DNA from 2 places in the Paenarthrobacter sp. CCNWLY172 genome. Region 1 is predicted to be linked to the other one. Evidence: riboswitches for the same ligand, from Rfam matches in the RefSeq annotation. Region 1 holds a riboswitch; the other holds the start of a gene.

Region 1 (7,502 bases):
CGGGCGAACACCAGCGGGTCATCGAGGATGTGATCCAAACGGACGCTGCCCTGAATCCGGGGAATTCCGGCGGAGCCTTGGCCGATACCCGCGGCCGCATCGTGGGCATCAACACCGCGGTAGCAGGATTGGGCCTGGGTTTGGCCGTGCCCATCAACACCACCACTCAGCGCATTATCGCGTCCCTGCTGAGGGATGGCCGGGTGCACCGTGCGTATTTGGGTTTGGTGAGCACGCCAATTCCCCTGGATGCAAGTGCCGTTGTACGGACGGGGCAGAAGGAAGGCTTGCGGGTGGTAGAGGTGATTCCACAGTCTCCAGCGGAGCTGTCCGGACTTCAACCCGGGGACATCGTGCTCCGCGCCCAGGGACGGGCTGTGTCCAGTGCCGAGAGCCTGCAGAAGTTGTTGTTCGAAGAGGCCATTGGCCAACCCTTCCCCCTGACCGTGCTGCGGGAGGGGAAACCAGTGCAGATTCTTGCGGTGCCCTCCGAGATGGTCCAGCCGTGAACGGAAGCTAGGCCTTGCTCTCCGGAACATCGACGACGCCCACGAAGCGGCTGCCGACCCCCTCGTATTCGCTGCGTACTTCCCCGAGGAAGAGCTTGGGAAGGTCACTGCTCCGGTGGGTACCGCAATAGACGAAGGAAAAGTCCGGCCACCACTTTTTGGGCCTAATGGCCTCGGAATAGCCGCACACGGCACAGGTCAGATGGACCCAGACGGGGCGTTTGCCGGTACGGTTGGCGCGCGACTGCACCAACCAAGCGGGGGGATTGTCTTGCATGTCGCGGAGTTCGGCTTCGGAAAGCCTGGACGGAATACCGTGGCGCTGTGCCATTTCCATCGAAATATCAAGGGCCAATGCGGCATCACGTCTGCTGATCACCACTCAACGATACGGGACTTCACGGGCGTAGGCTGTGCTCATGACTGACGCTGCCGCGCTTCTGCCGAGTACTTCGCTACAGAAACGCGTGCTGGTGGTGGCGATCGTGGCGTCGTTCATCGCCATCCTCGATGGTTTTGTGGTCAATCTCGCACTGCCTGCCATCGGCAGGGAGCTCGGTGGCGGCCTGGTCATCCAACAATGGGTAGTAGACGCGTACCTGCTGACCTTGGGTGCGTTGATCCTGGTGGCCGGCTCGTTGTCCGACCATTTCGGCAGGGCGCGAATCCTCGAATGGGGCCTGGCGGGTTTCGCGGTGACCTCGGTCTTGTGTGGGCTGGCGTGGTCCGGCGAAGTCCTGGTGGTGTCGCGGGCACTGCAGGGTATTGCAGGGGCCCTCCTGGTCCCCAGTTCGCTGGCCATGATTATTACCTCGTTCACCGGTCCGGCCCAATCCAAAGCAATCGGCCAGTGGTCCGGCTGGACCAGCGCTGCGGCCATCGTGGGTCCGGTGATTGGCGGCATGGCGGTGGACCTGCTTTCCTGGCGGGTCATCTTCTTCATCAATGTCATTCCCGCCGTTGCCATTTGGCCCATGCTCGCAGGTCTCCGGGCATCCGACGCCGCGAGGGACAAGAGCAAACATATTGACTACCTCGGAGCCGTCCTGGCCATGGTGGGCCTCGGTGGCCCGGTGTTTGCGTTCATCGAACAGAGCCGCATGGGCTGGGGGAGCGTGCAGGTGTGGTTGCCACTGGTGGCCGGCATCGCAGCCATGGTGCTTTTCCTGCTCCATGAGGCAAGGACTGCCGAGCCCATGCTGCCACTCAGGCTCTTCGCGATCCGCAACTTTGGGTGGGGCAACCTGGCAACGCTGGCCATTTACGGTGGAATTTCCCTGGGGTTCTTTGTTTTGGGCATCTATCTTCAGCAAGTTGGGGGGATGGCTGCCACTATGGCGGGCATCGCCCTGCTGCCTGGCACCGTCATCCTCATGCTGTGTGCCTCGTATTTTGGTGGCTTGGCAGGGAAGTACGGGCCCCGATGGTTCATGACCGTGGGTCCGCTGCTGTGTGGTGTGGGCTTCCTGATGTCGTTGTCGGTCCAGGAGCCGTTGAATTATTGGACACAGGTACTGCCGGGCCAGATTGTTTTCGGAGTGGGATTGGCTACCTTGGTGGCACCCCTGACAGCCGCCATTCTTGGTGCTGTCCCGCCCGAAGAGGCGGGAATTGGTTCGGCGGTCAACAACGCCGTTGCCCGCATTGCCGGCTTGATCACCATTGCCTTCGCGGGACTGATCGTGGGGCCGATCTTCAGCCGCGATGGTTTGTACAACGCCCTGTTGGTCACAGCCGCACTGTTCCTGACCGGGGCAGTAGCTTCCGCCGTCGGGATAAGAAATCCGCCCAAGGGGGCGGCAATTGCCGCTGACAGCCAACCTGATGCAGCGTCCGACGACGGCGGGGCGGCCGGGCATCCCGGCTGAGCTCCCGCCGGGGTTGGGTCAGCGGGCGGGAAGGACGCAGCCCTCGTGGGCTTCAGCGCTCTGGACCCAGAGTGCGGACGTGACTTCGTCGGCAAGATCGAACTCGCGGCCTGAGGCGCCGCTCCCAATCCGCACCACCAGTGCTCCGCCGAACGGTTTGCGGCCGACCACTTCAACCGGGGCGTCGAGGGTGATCTCTTCCGCTGCCAGGTATCTGAGGAGATCCGGGTTTTCGTCGCTGATCCTGGTGATACGGCCGGAGTGGCCTTGGTCCAGTTCAATCATGCGGTAGGCGTGCGGCAGTTCAACGGAGCCATCCGCCGAAGGGATCGGATCACCGTGCGGGTCCCTGACGGGGTGGCCAAGTTTGTCGGACATTCGCTCGATGAAGGTATCCGACACTGCATGCTCCAGCATCTCAGCTTCATCGTGGACCTCATCCCAGCTGTACCCGAGTTCTTCCACCAGATAGGTCTCAATGAGGCGATGCCGGCGCACCATGGCCAATGCCAGGCGCATGCCCGCGGGTGTCAGGCGAATGGCGCTGTAGGGCTGGTGGTCCACCAGTCCCTGGTCCTTGAGCTTGCGGACCATTTCAGACACGGAGGAATTAGCCACACCCAGGCGCTGGGCAAGCTGGGAGGACGTTATCGGCTTGTCTTGCCACTCTGTGTACGAGTAGATGACCTTGACGTAGTCCTCAATCGAGGAGGAGGGCGTACTGGTCTTCACACCTCAAGCCTACCGTGGCCGCGCAGCGCGCACCTTGAACGCCCGCCAGGTCTGCGTCACGTACGGCAGTGGAACGCTGTCTCCCGGTGCGTGCCCCAGATGCTCATAGAGGTACCACTCCAGGTTGCCCATGACTTTCGCCCTGGTGGCGTCGTTGGCGCGGAGATAATAGCTCCGCGACTTGGTCAGCTCCATGATGTCTTCGGGCGTCAAGGCATCCGACCAGCGGGTGAAGTGGCTTTCCACGCCGGAAAATTCCGGGCCGATCAGTGGACGGAAACCTGGCTTGTGGACGTCTCCGGCATGCATGATGCGCGAGAGCCGATGAACCCAGGGCACGTCGGTATCCAGCTGGTTCCAGACCAGTCCCAAGGTCCCGTGCGGCCGGAGGATACGGGCTATCTCGGTGCTCGCGGCCAGTGGGTCGCACCAATGCCAGGCCTGGGCAACACTGACGACGTCGAATGCTGAGTCCGTCAGTCCTGTTGCTTCAGCTGTTCCCTCCAGCGCGGTGACGTGCGGCTGGGACTTGCGCAGCTGCTCCAGCATGTCGGTGGAAGGGTCGACGGCGGCAACGTCCAGTCCGCGCTCCACGAGGAGGGCCGTGAACTTGCCAGTACCCGCTCCGAGATCCGCAGCAGTCGTGGCCCCCTGGGGAACAAACCATTCGACGGACTCCCGGGGATAACCGGGCCGCACTCGATCGTAGTGCTCGCCACCGTCCTGGAAGCTCTGGCCGAACTCGTTCCGACGGTCAGCGTGGAGCTTGGGACCACGCGGTCCGGCGGGTCCGGGAACGCCGGGCCGTCCGCTGGAGGCGGCCGGAGAGGGCAATGCCACCAAAAACTCCTTCACAGGGTCGCCAAAAGATACCCTACGAATTTACCGCAGCCGCGGTAAAGCGCGTTTAGTCAACAGTGCAAGGAGCAGCGCCTGCAGTGCCGGGCGTGTTGGGCGCCCATTCCGGGTAGGTCCGGTGGTCGTTGGCAGGTACCCAGCGGCCCTCGTCCACCACATAGTCCCAGCCCAACCCGTTGCGCTTAAGCCCCTCGATGCCTGCGAGCAGCCTCGTGGCGTCCTCCAACCGGGAGCCGACGCCAAAGCTGGCACGCAAGGAGCCTGAGGGAAGTCCGAGTCGCTTGAGCAGTGGGTGGGCGCAGAAGCGTCCATCCCGGAGGCCAACTCCGTGCTCGGCGGCCAGATACGCCGCCACCAGTCCGGCGTCGAATCCTTCCACGGAGAAGTTGACCACACCGATGGTGTCATCTGAGTCAGTGAAGATCTGGTGCACGGTCACGCCGTCGATGGCCTCCAAGCCATCCACCAGGTACCTGCGGATGGCGGCTTCATGGGCGTGCCACGCCTCCTGGTCCAGCCCGGCGAGGACCTGGGTGGCCCGGGCGAGGGTTGCGGCACCCAGGACATTGGGGGAGCCGCCTTCGTGGCGGGCAGGGCCCGTTGCCCAGCTCACCGAGTCGAGGCGGGCTTCACGGACGGCGCCGCCACCAGCCAGGTGGGGGATCCCGGCGTCGAGCCAGTCCGGGCGCCCCACTACGACGCCTGCGCCGAAGGGGGCATACAGCTTGTGACCGGAGAACACCACGTAGTCAACGTCGTCCTCCGTGATGTTGATCCGGCGGTGGGGTGCCAATTGGGCGGCATCCACAACAATCCTGGCACCGTATTCGTGCGCCAGTGCAGCGAGTTCTGCGATCGGCAGGATTTCACCTGTCACGTTGGAGGCGCCAGTGACGGCGAGCAGGCTGACCCCGCCTTGGGCCAATTCGTCGCGGAGCTTGTCCACGGTGGCGGTCAACGTGGTGGCCGCTACGACGCTGCGGTGCGGGACACCCTGCCAAGGGAGAAGGTTGGCGTGGTGTTCGATGTCCAGATAAAGGACTTCCCCGGAGAAACGGCCGTCAATCTGCGGAAGGCAGCCTGCCAGGAGATTCAGGGAGTCTGTGGTGTTTCGCGTGAAAATCACGGAATCGTCGGGACGCCCGCCGACGAACTCACGGACAATACTGCGCGAATTCTCATAGACCGAGGTGCTGATCTGGGACGCAAAACCCGCGCCGCGGTGAACGCTGGCGTAGTAAGGAAGGACCTCGTTGAGGTAGGCCGAGACGATGGTCAGGGCCGGAGCCGATGCGCCGTAGTCCAGATTGGCATAGCGGACGTGGCCGCCCTGGATCAGCGGTGCCTGCAGCTCAGCGCCAGTGACGGCGGCGAGTGGCCGTGCAGCGGGAGCTGCCTGAGACGGGGTTTCACCGGCGAAAGACGGAATGATGTTTGAGTCGAACGTAACTGTGCTCATGGGACCTCACTCAAGAGGGATCCCCGGAGGGGGATCCGCGCTTGCCGCATCCGTTCCGGACCGGCCGGGTCGTCACCCGGGGCACCCCGCCGCGAATGGAGGGTTGCCGGCCAGCAAACCGGGGTTTAGCGCTGGCACTCGTGACCTGTAAAAAAGGTTAGGGCACCTCCGATGGCCCCTCCAAAGTCACTTCGCTTTGTTAAGCACTTTGTTACGCCGGGTTGTAAATCGCCGATCTGGCGAAGAAAAAACGGCGGACGCCTCGAAAAGGAGGCGTCCGCCGTCGAATATTCGGTGAAAAGCAGCGTGCGTGCCCTGAAACGAACCTGCCTAGAGCAGGTCGTCCAGGCCCGGGTTGAGCCGCTTGAGGACTTCCGAGTGAAGGATGGAGTTGGTGGCCAGCGCGTTGCCGCCGAACGGACCGTCGTCGCCTTCCAGGGAGGTGAAACGGCCACCGGCCTCCGTAACGATCGGGACGAGGGCTGCCATGTCGTACAGGTTCAGCTCAGGCTCGCACGCGATGTCCACTGCACCCTCGGCCACCAGGCAGTATGACCAAAAATCGCCGTAGGCCCGGGTTCGCCATACATCCTCTGTGAGCCCCAGGAACTCATCCAGGTTTCCGCGGTCCTTCCACCCGGACAGGCTTGAGTAGGACAAGGAGGCATCGGACAGGCGGGAAACGTTGGAGACCTTCAAACGGGTGGCCGCGGCAAGGGACCGGCCCATGTAGGCGCCCATGTCCTTGGCAGCCCACCAGCGTTTTCCCAAGGCGGGTGCACTGACGACGCCAACCACGGGTTCACCCTCATCAACCAATGCGATCAATGTTGCCCACACCGGTACGCCCCGGACAAAGTTCTTGGTCCCGTCGATGGGATCAATGATCCAACGCCGTGAGCCGTGTCCGCTGCTGCCAAACTCCTCGCCAAGGACAGCATCCCGGGGGCGGGACCGGGAGAGCTGACCCCGGATGGCTTCCTCCGCTGCTTTGTCGGCGTCAGTGACAGGTGTGAGGTCTGGCTTGGTTTCGATCTTCAGGTCCAGGGCCTTGAAGCGGTCCATGGTCTGGGCATCGACTGAGTCAGCGAGGACGTGGGCAAGGCGCAGGTCATCGTTGTAGGTGGAAACGGGATGGGTCATGCCACCAAACTATCCTGAAACGCTCCCTGCAGCGGGGACGTGAAGCCGCAACGATCAGTTGACGGTGCCCAGTTCCTTGGTCTCCTTTGCTTCCATCCGGGGGTCGGCACCGAGCAACCGGCGCAACGAGGCCAACCGCGCTGCTCCTGAAGGTCCTGCATGGCCGTTGTTAACCCACGGATCCAGTCCGCAGTTGATGGCCGTGGCGTCGTGCTTGCATCCCCGCTCACAGGCTTCAGTTCCGGGTTCAAGATCCGGGAAGGAATGCAGAATCCGGTCAGGGTCCACATGGGCCAAGCCAAAGGACCGGATGCCCGGGGTATCGATGATCCAACTGCCGGCCGGGGCGTCGGCGAGTTTCAGGGCCAAAGCGGAGGAGGACGTATGCCGGCCCCGGCCTGTCACGGCGTTAACGCCGCCGGTGGCCCTCTCCGCCCCTGTCAGCGCATTGACCATGGTGGACTTGCCCACGCCCGAGTGGCCGAGCATCACGGTGACCTTGCCCCCGAGGTGGGAGCGCAACTGGGCTACGGCGTCGCGGTCCAACCGTGCGGACAGGCCGTCATCGGAGCGGGCGTCGATGCCGCCTGCTTCGGAGTCCGCCGTGCGGCTGATGATGACGGGGAAGTCCAGGCTGAGGTAGTTGGCAAGCAATTCTGCCGGATCCTTGACGTCCGCCTTGGTGATGAGCAGCAACGGCTCAATGCCGGCGTCGTAGGCTGCCACCAAGGCGCGGTCGATGAATCCCGTGCGCGGTTCAGGGTTGGCGGCTGCAACAACAATGACCAACTGATGGGCGTTGGCCACCACTACGCGTTCGATGGGGTCGGTGTCGTCCGCGCTGCGTCGCAGGAGGGTTCGTCGTTCTTCCACCCGGACCAGCCGCGCCAGCGTGTCCGGCGAACCGGAGACGTCCCCCACCAAAGCGACGAA
Region 2 (7,502 bases), on a different contig from region 1:
CTCCTTGCCGACGGATCGCCGTACTCACCACGCCCCACCCCCTTCCTCAGCCTCCAGTAGAACCTGATCCACGGCGCCGCGCAGTTCAGTCCGCGCCCGTTCCACAAGATCCGGCGCCGATGACCTGTCGGCCAGTACATCAGCGAGTCGACCCACGACGACGCCTGTTCCCTTCCCGAGCGGTTGTGCAGCTCCAGCTTCGAGCAGCAGATAGGACCCCGTCAGGGTCTCGATCGTCAACAGCTTTTCCAGCACCTCCACCGACCTTTCGAGTTGGTGGAGGGCCAAGGGGGCCAGAGTTGAATGGTCCTCGACGTCGGCGGACAAGGTTGGGGCGCCAAGGGTGGCCGGGGCGGCCAGGAACTTGAGTTCGGCAAGCAGCCCGGCCGCGGAGTACCACAACAGCCCGGGCAGTTCCTCCTGGGCAAGCGCGGAGGCCGGGTTGAATTCCGCTCCGGCCCCGGACTGCTCAGCCGAGGCTTGGGTCGATGCTGCTTGCAAGTGCTTGGCCCGGATGGCCCGTTGCGGCGGATACAACTTGGCGATGCGCCGCTCGCTGGAAATCCCCACGTGCGCCAACGCAACCCTCAGACCTTCGAATGCGAGAGCCAGCTGCATCGGCTGGAAGTTCCCGCCGGACAGCATGAGCCCGGATTCGACATCAACCAACGGATTGTCGCCGCGACCATTCAGTTCCACCTCCAGCGCAGCACTCAACTGCGCCACCAGGGATCGGAACGCCCCGTGCGTCTGCGGTGCGGCCCGGAAGGACAATGCATCCTGCACCGACACCTCGGGCCGCACATCTTCCAACCAGCCACCACTGAGCAGGTGCCGCACAGCTGCCGCCGAGTCACCCTGGCCGTTTACTGCCTTGGCCGCCTGGATGGCCGGCGAAAACGGGCTGAGGTTCCCGCCGCCGTCGTACCTTGCGATGGTCTCCAGCGAGAGGGAAAGCGCGACGTCGGCCAGCCGGGCCAGCTGCTGCAATTGCAGCAACGCCAGGGTCCCGGCGCCGACGGAATACGCGTTGGCGCTCACCAAGGCAAGCGCCTCGCCGGGCGCGAGGACGAGGGGTTGAAGGCCGGCATCGGCGAGCGCTTTGGCTCCTGGAACCAAGGTGCCGTCGGCGTTGATGGCTTCGCCCTCACCGATGGCGACGGCGGCGACGGCGGCCAGCTGGGTGAGGTCCGACGATCCCACCGACCCTTCGCGCGGGATGGCGGGCAGGACGCCGCGGTTGAGGAGTCCTGCGTAGAAGTTTGCTGTTTCGGGCCTCACACCGGAACCGCCGCGGCTGAAACCGACAAGTCGGGCCAGGATCACTGCGCGGGCAGCGGGACGGTCCAGATACGAGCCCACTCCGCTGTTGTGATACCTGACCACCTGGACCTGATAGGCCAGGAGCGACTTCTCTTCCACGGCGGTGTCCCGACCGGACCCGAGCAACGTATTGAGTCCGTAAACCCGCTGCCCGGAAGCGGCGGTGCGTTCCAGTACGTCGCGGGAGCGACCGATCAAAGACAACGCATCGTGGTTGAGTTCCACGTGAAACGCAGGGTTGGAGGCGGCCAGTGCTACGTCGGCGGCACGCACCGGAGCCGTTCCAATAACCAAGGTCGGCGGTTCGGAAGACACCATCAGAAGTCCAGGAGATTCTGCCGGAACCCGCCGTTGCCGTAACTCTTCCTTAGAAGGCCCCGCCGCCGCAGTTCAGGGGTGAGCTTATCCAGGACACCGTGCACTGTCACCGGGTCCACGAAGCCGGAGAAGAGGAACCCGTCACCACCCACCTCAGAGCCGGTCGACTCAAGATAGTCGGCAATCTCCCCCACCGTGCCGATGATCGAATCCCCCGCCCCACCGCTCCTGGCCTGCAGGATCTCGCGCAGCGTGGACCCGGGAGGCGCCGCCTTGGCGAAGTGTTCCAACGTCCCCTGGTTGCTGTTGGTGCTCAGCTCCGGGAGGGGTGCGTCCAGGTCGAACTGCTTGAAGTCGATCACCGAGAGGTAGGAGATGGAGTTGAGCTGGCTGTCGATATCGCGCTGGGTGAGCTCACGACGCTGGGCACGCAGCTCCTCGGCTTCGGCAGCAGAACCAACCACTGTGGGCTTCAGGACAAAAAGCACCTTGACGTCGTCGGGGTTCCTGCCGGCTTTGGCGGCCTCCGCGCGAATCGAGTCACGGTAGGACTTCATGCCGTCAACACCACGGGCCAACGCAATGGCCACATCAGCATGACTACCGGCGAACGCCTTGCCCCGGGGAGACGCACCAGCCTGGACCAGCACGGGTTCCTCCGGCAACGGCGCCGTGTTCAGTGGACCGCGGACCTTGAAGAAGTCACCCTGGTGATTGATCGGGTGCACCTTGGTGTGGTCGGCAAACACCCCTGCGGAGACGTCCTCAAGGACCGCGCCCGGTTCCCAGCTCCGCCAGAGCCGCCTGACGACGTCGACGAATTCCTCCGCTTTTTCATACCTAAGGTCGTGTTCAATCTGTTGATCCAACCCGTAGTTCTGGGCGGCGAGGTCGCTGCCGGACGTGACGACGTTCCAGCCCAACTGGCCCTCTGAGAAGTGCTGCAACGTGGCCAAAAGCCGGGCGGCCGTGAAGGGCGGGTAGAACGAGGCGCTGACGGTCGGCACGATTCCCAGGTGCTCGGTGGCGGAGAGCAGGTAAGGGACCAGCGCCAGCGGATCGTGTTTCGGCGCAAAGGAGGCATGAGCCAGGGACACTTCGGCCGATCCGCCATACGTGTCCGGCACGGTGAGGGAATCCTCGATGATGAAGAGGTCCAACCCGGATTGTTCGAACGCCCGGACTGCGTCCTGGTACAGGGCTGGCTTCTTCCAGTCGTAGCCCAGGCCGTAACCGGGCGTCCCCCACCCCTGGACACCGAATCCATGGCCCACAAACCATCCAAAATGCAGCATGGGCTTGAGTGTAGAACTGCTCTGTCCGTTCACCGCGACCTGATTTCATGCGAAGTTACAGGAGGACGTACTGGGTCAATTATGCTCCCGGGGCGTCACATTTGAACGCGGCCGGAGACGGTCCGTATTTTCCACATAAGGCGTATGTCGTGTTCCACAATCAGCAGGGGTCGGGAATGATCGCTGTATGAGTGCAGCAACCTCCCGCCCCTCCGCCAAGGAGCGGCTGTCCAGCGCCTGGGCCCTCAAGGGCTACAAGCGTGAATGGCTGCGGCACGATCTCGTTGCGGGCGCTGCGCTGTTTGCTTTGCTGGTGCCCGCCGGGATGGCCTATGCACAGGCAGCAGGGCTTCCCCCGGTCACCGGGCTTTACGCAACAGTGGTCCCGCTGCTGGTTTATGCGGTGGTGGGGCCCTCCCGCATTCTGGTCCTGGGACCCGACTCTGCCCTGGCCCCTATGATCGCCGCGGCCATTGTGCCGCTGGCAGCGGGAAGCAGCGAAAAATCCGTGGCGCTGGCCGGCTTGCTGGCCGTGTTGATCGGGGCGCTCATGCTTGCGGGCTCGGCACTGAAACTGGGAGCCATCACGGGCCTGCTGTCCAAACCCATCCGGCTCGGGTACCTCAACGGAATCGCACTGTTGGTGGCCCTTTCGCAACTCCCGGCGTTTCTGGGTATTGAGGCCGACGGCGACGTCTGGCAAAAGCTCGCGAAGGTTACTACCGGGTTACTTGGCGGCGAGGTCAACATCACCGCGCTGTTGTTGGGAGTGGGGTCGCTGGCGCTCATCTGGATCCCCCGGCTCCTGAAGTGGAAGGTACCCGGCGTCCTGTTGGCGGTGGTTGGCTCGTGCGTGGCGACGGCGGTCTTCGGGCTCAACGACGACGTGAAGGTCACCGGGGTCCTGCCGCAGGGCCTGCCCATGCCCGCACTCGGGGGTATTGGCTGGGCCGACGCTTTGATGCTGCTCCCCGCCGCCGCGGGCATCGCGCTCATGGCTTTCGCTGACACTGGCGTGTTGTCTCAAACATTGGCAGCCAAAGAAGGGAAGAAGGTCTCCGGAAACAGGGAGATGGCAGCGCTTGGAGCAGCCAATGCCGCTACAGGCCTCTTGGGTGGGTTTCCCATTTCAGGCAGTACCTCCAGGACACCGGTAGCCGTGGATGCCGGCGCAAAATCCCAGATGACAGGCGTGGTGGGCTCCGTGCTGGTACTGGCCTTCATGCTGCTGGCTCCGGGAGTAACCGAGTACCTGCCGTCGGCAACCCTGGCCGCCGTCGTCATCGCCGCGGCCATTGCCCTCGCAGATCCTGCCGGCGTCAGGCGGCTCCTGGGGCTGAGCCGCAGCGAGTCCGTGGTGATGCTGGCTGCGTTCCTGGGAGTGCTGACGGTGGGTGTCCTCCAGGGAATCGTGGTGGCCATCGCCTTGGCACTCCTGGACTTTGTCCGCAGGGCATGGGATCCGTACAGAACCGAACTCGGCGCAGAGGAAGGCCTTCCCGGGTATCACGACCTTGAACGCCACCCCGAGGGCAAGCGCATCCCCGGGCTCTTGATCCTCCGGTTTGATGCACCCCTGTTCTTCGGCAACGGACAGGTCCTGGCGAGCTTCGTGAGGGAGCAACTCGACGAGGCCCCGGACGAGTCCGCGGAGCCCGTCACCCACATCATCCTTGCCGCCGAACCGATCACCGGGATCGACACCACAGCCTTGGATGACCTGGTAACCCTGGACGAATGGTTGGCCAGAAAAGGAGTGGATCTGGTGTTTGCCGAGCTCAAAGGGCCCGTGAAGGACAAGTTGATCCGCCTCGGCACGGCGGCCCGTTTTACGCCGGACCACTTCTACCCCACTGTCGGCGCGGCAGTGCGGGAGCTCAAGGACCGATAGTGGATCAGCCTCCGATTACGCAACATGACGACGGTGCAGCCGCCCGCAAGTGCAGCCCGACGCCCGTGGATGTTACGTTTTTCTTGAGTAATGAGTACCAGCGCAAAGCCCTGACTTGCTGGTCGGCAACCCTCTCTCCGGCGGGGTGCCTCAGGTGACTACTCGGCGTATCGACAACTCGAACTGCAAGCGTGACTGAGGAGCACCAGCAATGCCTGAACCCACTGAAGAAAAACTCTCCTACCGCCTGATTACAGGCCCGGATAACCGCGATTTCTGCGAGCGTATCCACAACTCCCTCGCCGAAGGCTATGTGCTCCATGGCAGCCCGGCAGCCACCTTCAACGGCACGGACGTCATCGTGGCCCAAGCCATTGTGCTGCCTGCGGCGATCGCCAATGCTGATGCCGCCGTCGCCAACGCAGTGGACCAACTTGAGAATTACGACGATGAAGAAGCGTTCGAGGGCCACGCATGAGCTACGCAGGTGACCTGACCCCACAGGACGCGTGGGCCAAGCTCGAAGAAGGCGCGATCCTGGTGGATGTGCGCACCGAGGGCGAGTGGGCCCACATCGGCATCCCGGACACCAAAGCCACCGAGAACGATCCCCTGTTCATCCAGTGGAACCTGGCTGGCGGTATCCCGAACTCCCGCTTTATCGAGGACCTGCAGCAGCAGGCACCCGAGGATGACGCCGTGGAGCTCGTGTTCATCTGCCGTTCCGGCCAGCGCTCCATCTCCGCTGCCATTGCCGCAACACAGGCCGGCTTCACGGCGTACAACGTCCTTGAGGGCTTCGAAGGCGAACCGGACCGCTACGGTGAGCGCACCGTAAACGGCTGGAAGAACCGTGGCCTGCCTACGAATCTGGGGACCGAGTAAGTGACTTTCAATCCCGACGCCGCCGGCTGGAGCCCTGACACCCAGGCCGTTCGCGGTGGCCTTGACCGCACCAATTTCCAGGAAACGTCCGAGCCCGTTTTCCTGAACTCCGGCTTTGTCTACGAATCGGCTGCCGCTGCCGAACGGGCATTTACCGGCGAGGACGAACGCTTCGTTTACTCCCGCTACGGCAACCCGTCCGTCGCCACGTTCCAGGAGCGGCTGCGGCTGCTCGAAGGAACCGAGGCGTGCTTTGCGACAGCCTCCGGCATGTCCGCGGTCTTCACCGCTTTGGGTGCCTTGCTGGCTGCCGGCGACCGCGTGGTAGCCGCGCGCTCGCTGTTCGGCTCCTGCTTCGTGATCCTCAACGAGATCCTGCCCCGCTGGGGCGTGGAGACGGTGTTCGTTGACGGCCCGGATCTGGAGCAGTGGCGCGAAGCCCTCTCGGAACCGACCACCGCCGTGTTCTTTGAGTCGCCCTCCAATCCGATGCAGGAGATCGTGGACATCGCCGCCGTCAGCGAACTGGCGCATGCCGCTGGGGCGACTGTCGTGGTGGACAATGTCTTCGCCACTCCCCTCCTGCAGCGCTGCGGTGAGCTGGGCGCGGACGTCATCGTGTATTCCGGCACCAAGCACATTGATGGCCAAGGCCGTGTCCTCGGCGGCGCGATCCTGGGCACCAAAGAGTTCATCGATGGTCCCGTCAAGCAACTCATGCGCCATACCGGCCCTTCCCTTTCCGCGTTCAACGCCTGGGTGCTGACCAAGGGGTTGGAGACCATCGGACTGCGGGTGAACCACAGCTCGGCATCCGCTTTGAAGATCGCGGAGTGGCTCGAGCAGCAGCCTGCCATCAGCTGGGTCAAGTACCCGCTGCTCACGTCCCACCCGCAGTACGAGCTTGCCGCGAAGCAGATGAAGGCCGGCGGCACTGTGCTGACCTTCGAGCTGTCTCCTTCGGCCGGGCGCTCAGCCAAAGAGGCCGCCTTCGCCTTGCTCGATGGCCTCCGCGTCATTGACATCTCCAACAACCTGGGCGATTCCAAATCCCTCATCACCCACCCCGCCACCACCACCCACCGGGCCATGGGGCCTGAGGGCCGGGCCGCGATCGGACTCACCGACGGTGTGGTCCGCTTGTCGGTAGGACTGGAAGACGTGGACGATCTCATCCTGGATCTGGAGAAGGCCCTCAAACAGGTCTAACCTTGCTGCCATGAGCGGGAACCATCCCTATCGCCGTGCCGGAGCGGTCATCGTTGCCGGCACGGTGGTGTGGTTCGTGGGAATCTCGCCGGTCTCACGCGTCTACATCACACCGGACGATGCCGAACGCCTGCGCATGCTGACCTCCGGACGGCGCGGCTGGATCGTGGGCCAGCACCTAACCGCCATGGGGACCGTCGCCGTGCCGGTTGGATTCGCTGCCTTTGCCCGCGCCGTTCCGGGAAAGGACGCCGTACCGGGTACGCACTCCGTCCCGGACACCGGCGCATCGCGTGGGAAAGCGAAGAAGTGGGCTTTCGCTGCCGCCGCCGCGTTGCTCGCCGGCGCCCCATTCTTCGTCTCCAGCCTCGCCCGGCGGGCTTCAGACCTCGAAGGTTTTGCCTATCGCCGGGGATCCAACGCGCCCTTCCTGGCGTATTCCGGGTTGCACGTGGTGGCGTTGGCCGCCTTGGGTGGCAGTCTTCTTTCCTTACCCACAAAACGCTGGATCGGCGTCACAGCTTCGGTCAGCGCACCTATCTATGGCGCCATTCTGGTAGCCAAAAAGGACATCCCGCCGT

The links. Region 1 has a riboswitch for S-adenosylmethionine ahead of WBN73_RS05650 (aminotransferase class V-fold PLP-dependent enzyme). Riboswitches for the same ligand answer to the same signal wherever they lie in the genome.
Region 2: another riboswitch for S-adenosylmethionine. It lies ahead of WBN73_RS08165 (DUF1737 domain-containing protein); the one in region 1 lies ahead of WBN73_RS05650 (aminotransferase class V-fold PLP-dependent enzyme).

Annotation. Positions count from the first base shown of each region.
Region 1 is NZ_JBBEGB010000003.1:174,579-182,080, forward strand. Features, by position in the region: gene WBN73_RS05625 (S1C family serine protease) at 1-509, shown strand, start outside; gene WBN73_RS05630 (hypothetical protein) at 517-846, opposite strand; gene WBN73_RS05635 (MFS transporter) at 923-2,377, shown strand; gene WBN73_RS05640 (metal-dependent transcriptional regulator) at 2,396-3,109, opposite strand; gene WBN73_RS05645 (class I SAM-dependent methyltransferase) at 3,119-3,943, opposite strand; gene WBN73_RS05650 (aminotransferase class V-fold PLP-dependent enzyme) at 4,017-5,426, opposite strand; SAM riboswitch class IV at 5,459-5,572, opposite strand; gene hisN (histidinol-phosphatase) at 5,757-6,569, opposite strand; gene rsgA (ribosome small subunit-dependent GTPase A) at 6,624-7,502, opposite strand, start outside.
Region 2 is NZ_JBBEGB010000004.1:303,895-311,396, forward strand. Features, by position in the region: gene WBN73_RS08145 (PLP-dependent cysteine synthase family protein) at 1-31, opposite strand, end outside; gene WBN73_RS08150 (aromatic amino acid ammonia-lyase) at 25-1,641, opposite strand; gene WBN73_RS08155 (NtaA/DmoA family FMN-dependent monooxygenase) at 1,641-2,969, opposite strand; gene WBN73_RS08160 (SulP family inorganic anion transporter) at 3,124-4,827, shown strand; SAM riboswitch class IV at 4,914-5,025, shown strand; gene WBN73_RS08165 (DUF1737 domain-containing protein) at 5,039-5,305, shown strand; gene WBN73_RS08170 (rhodanese-like domain-containing protein) at 5,302-5,712, shown strand; gene WBN73_RS08175 (O-succinylhomoserine sulfhydrylase) at 5,713-6,921, shown strand; gene WBN73_RS08180 (hypothetical protein) at 6,932-7,502, shown strand, end outside.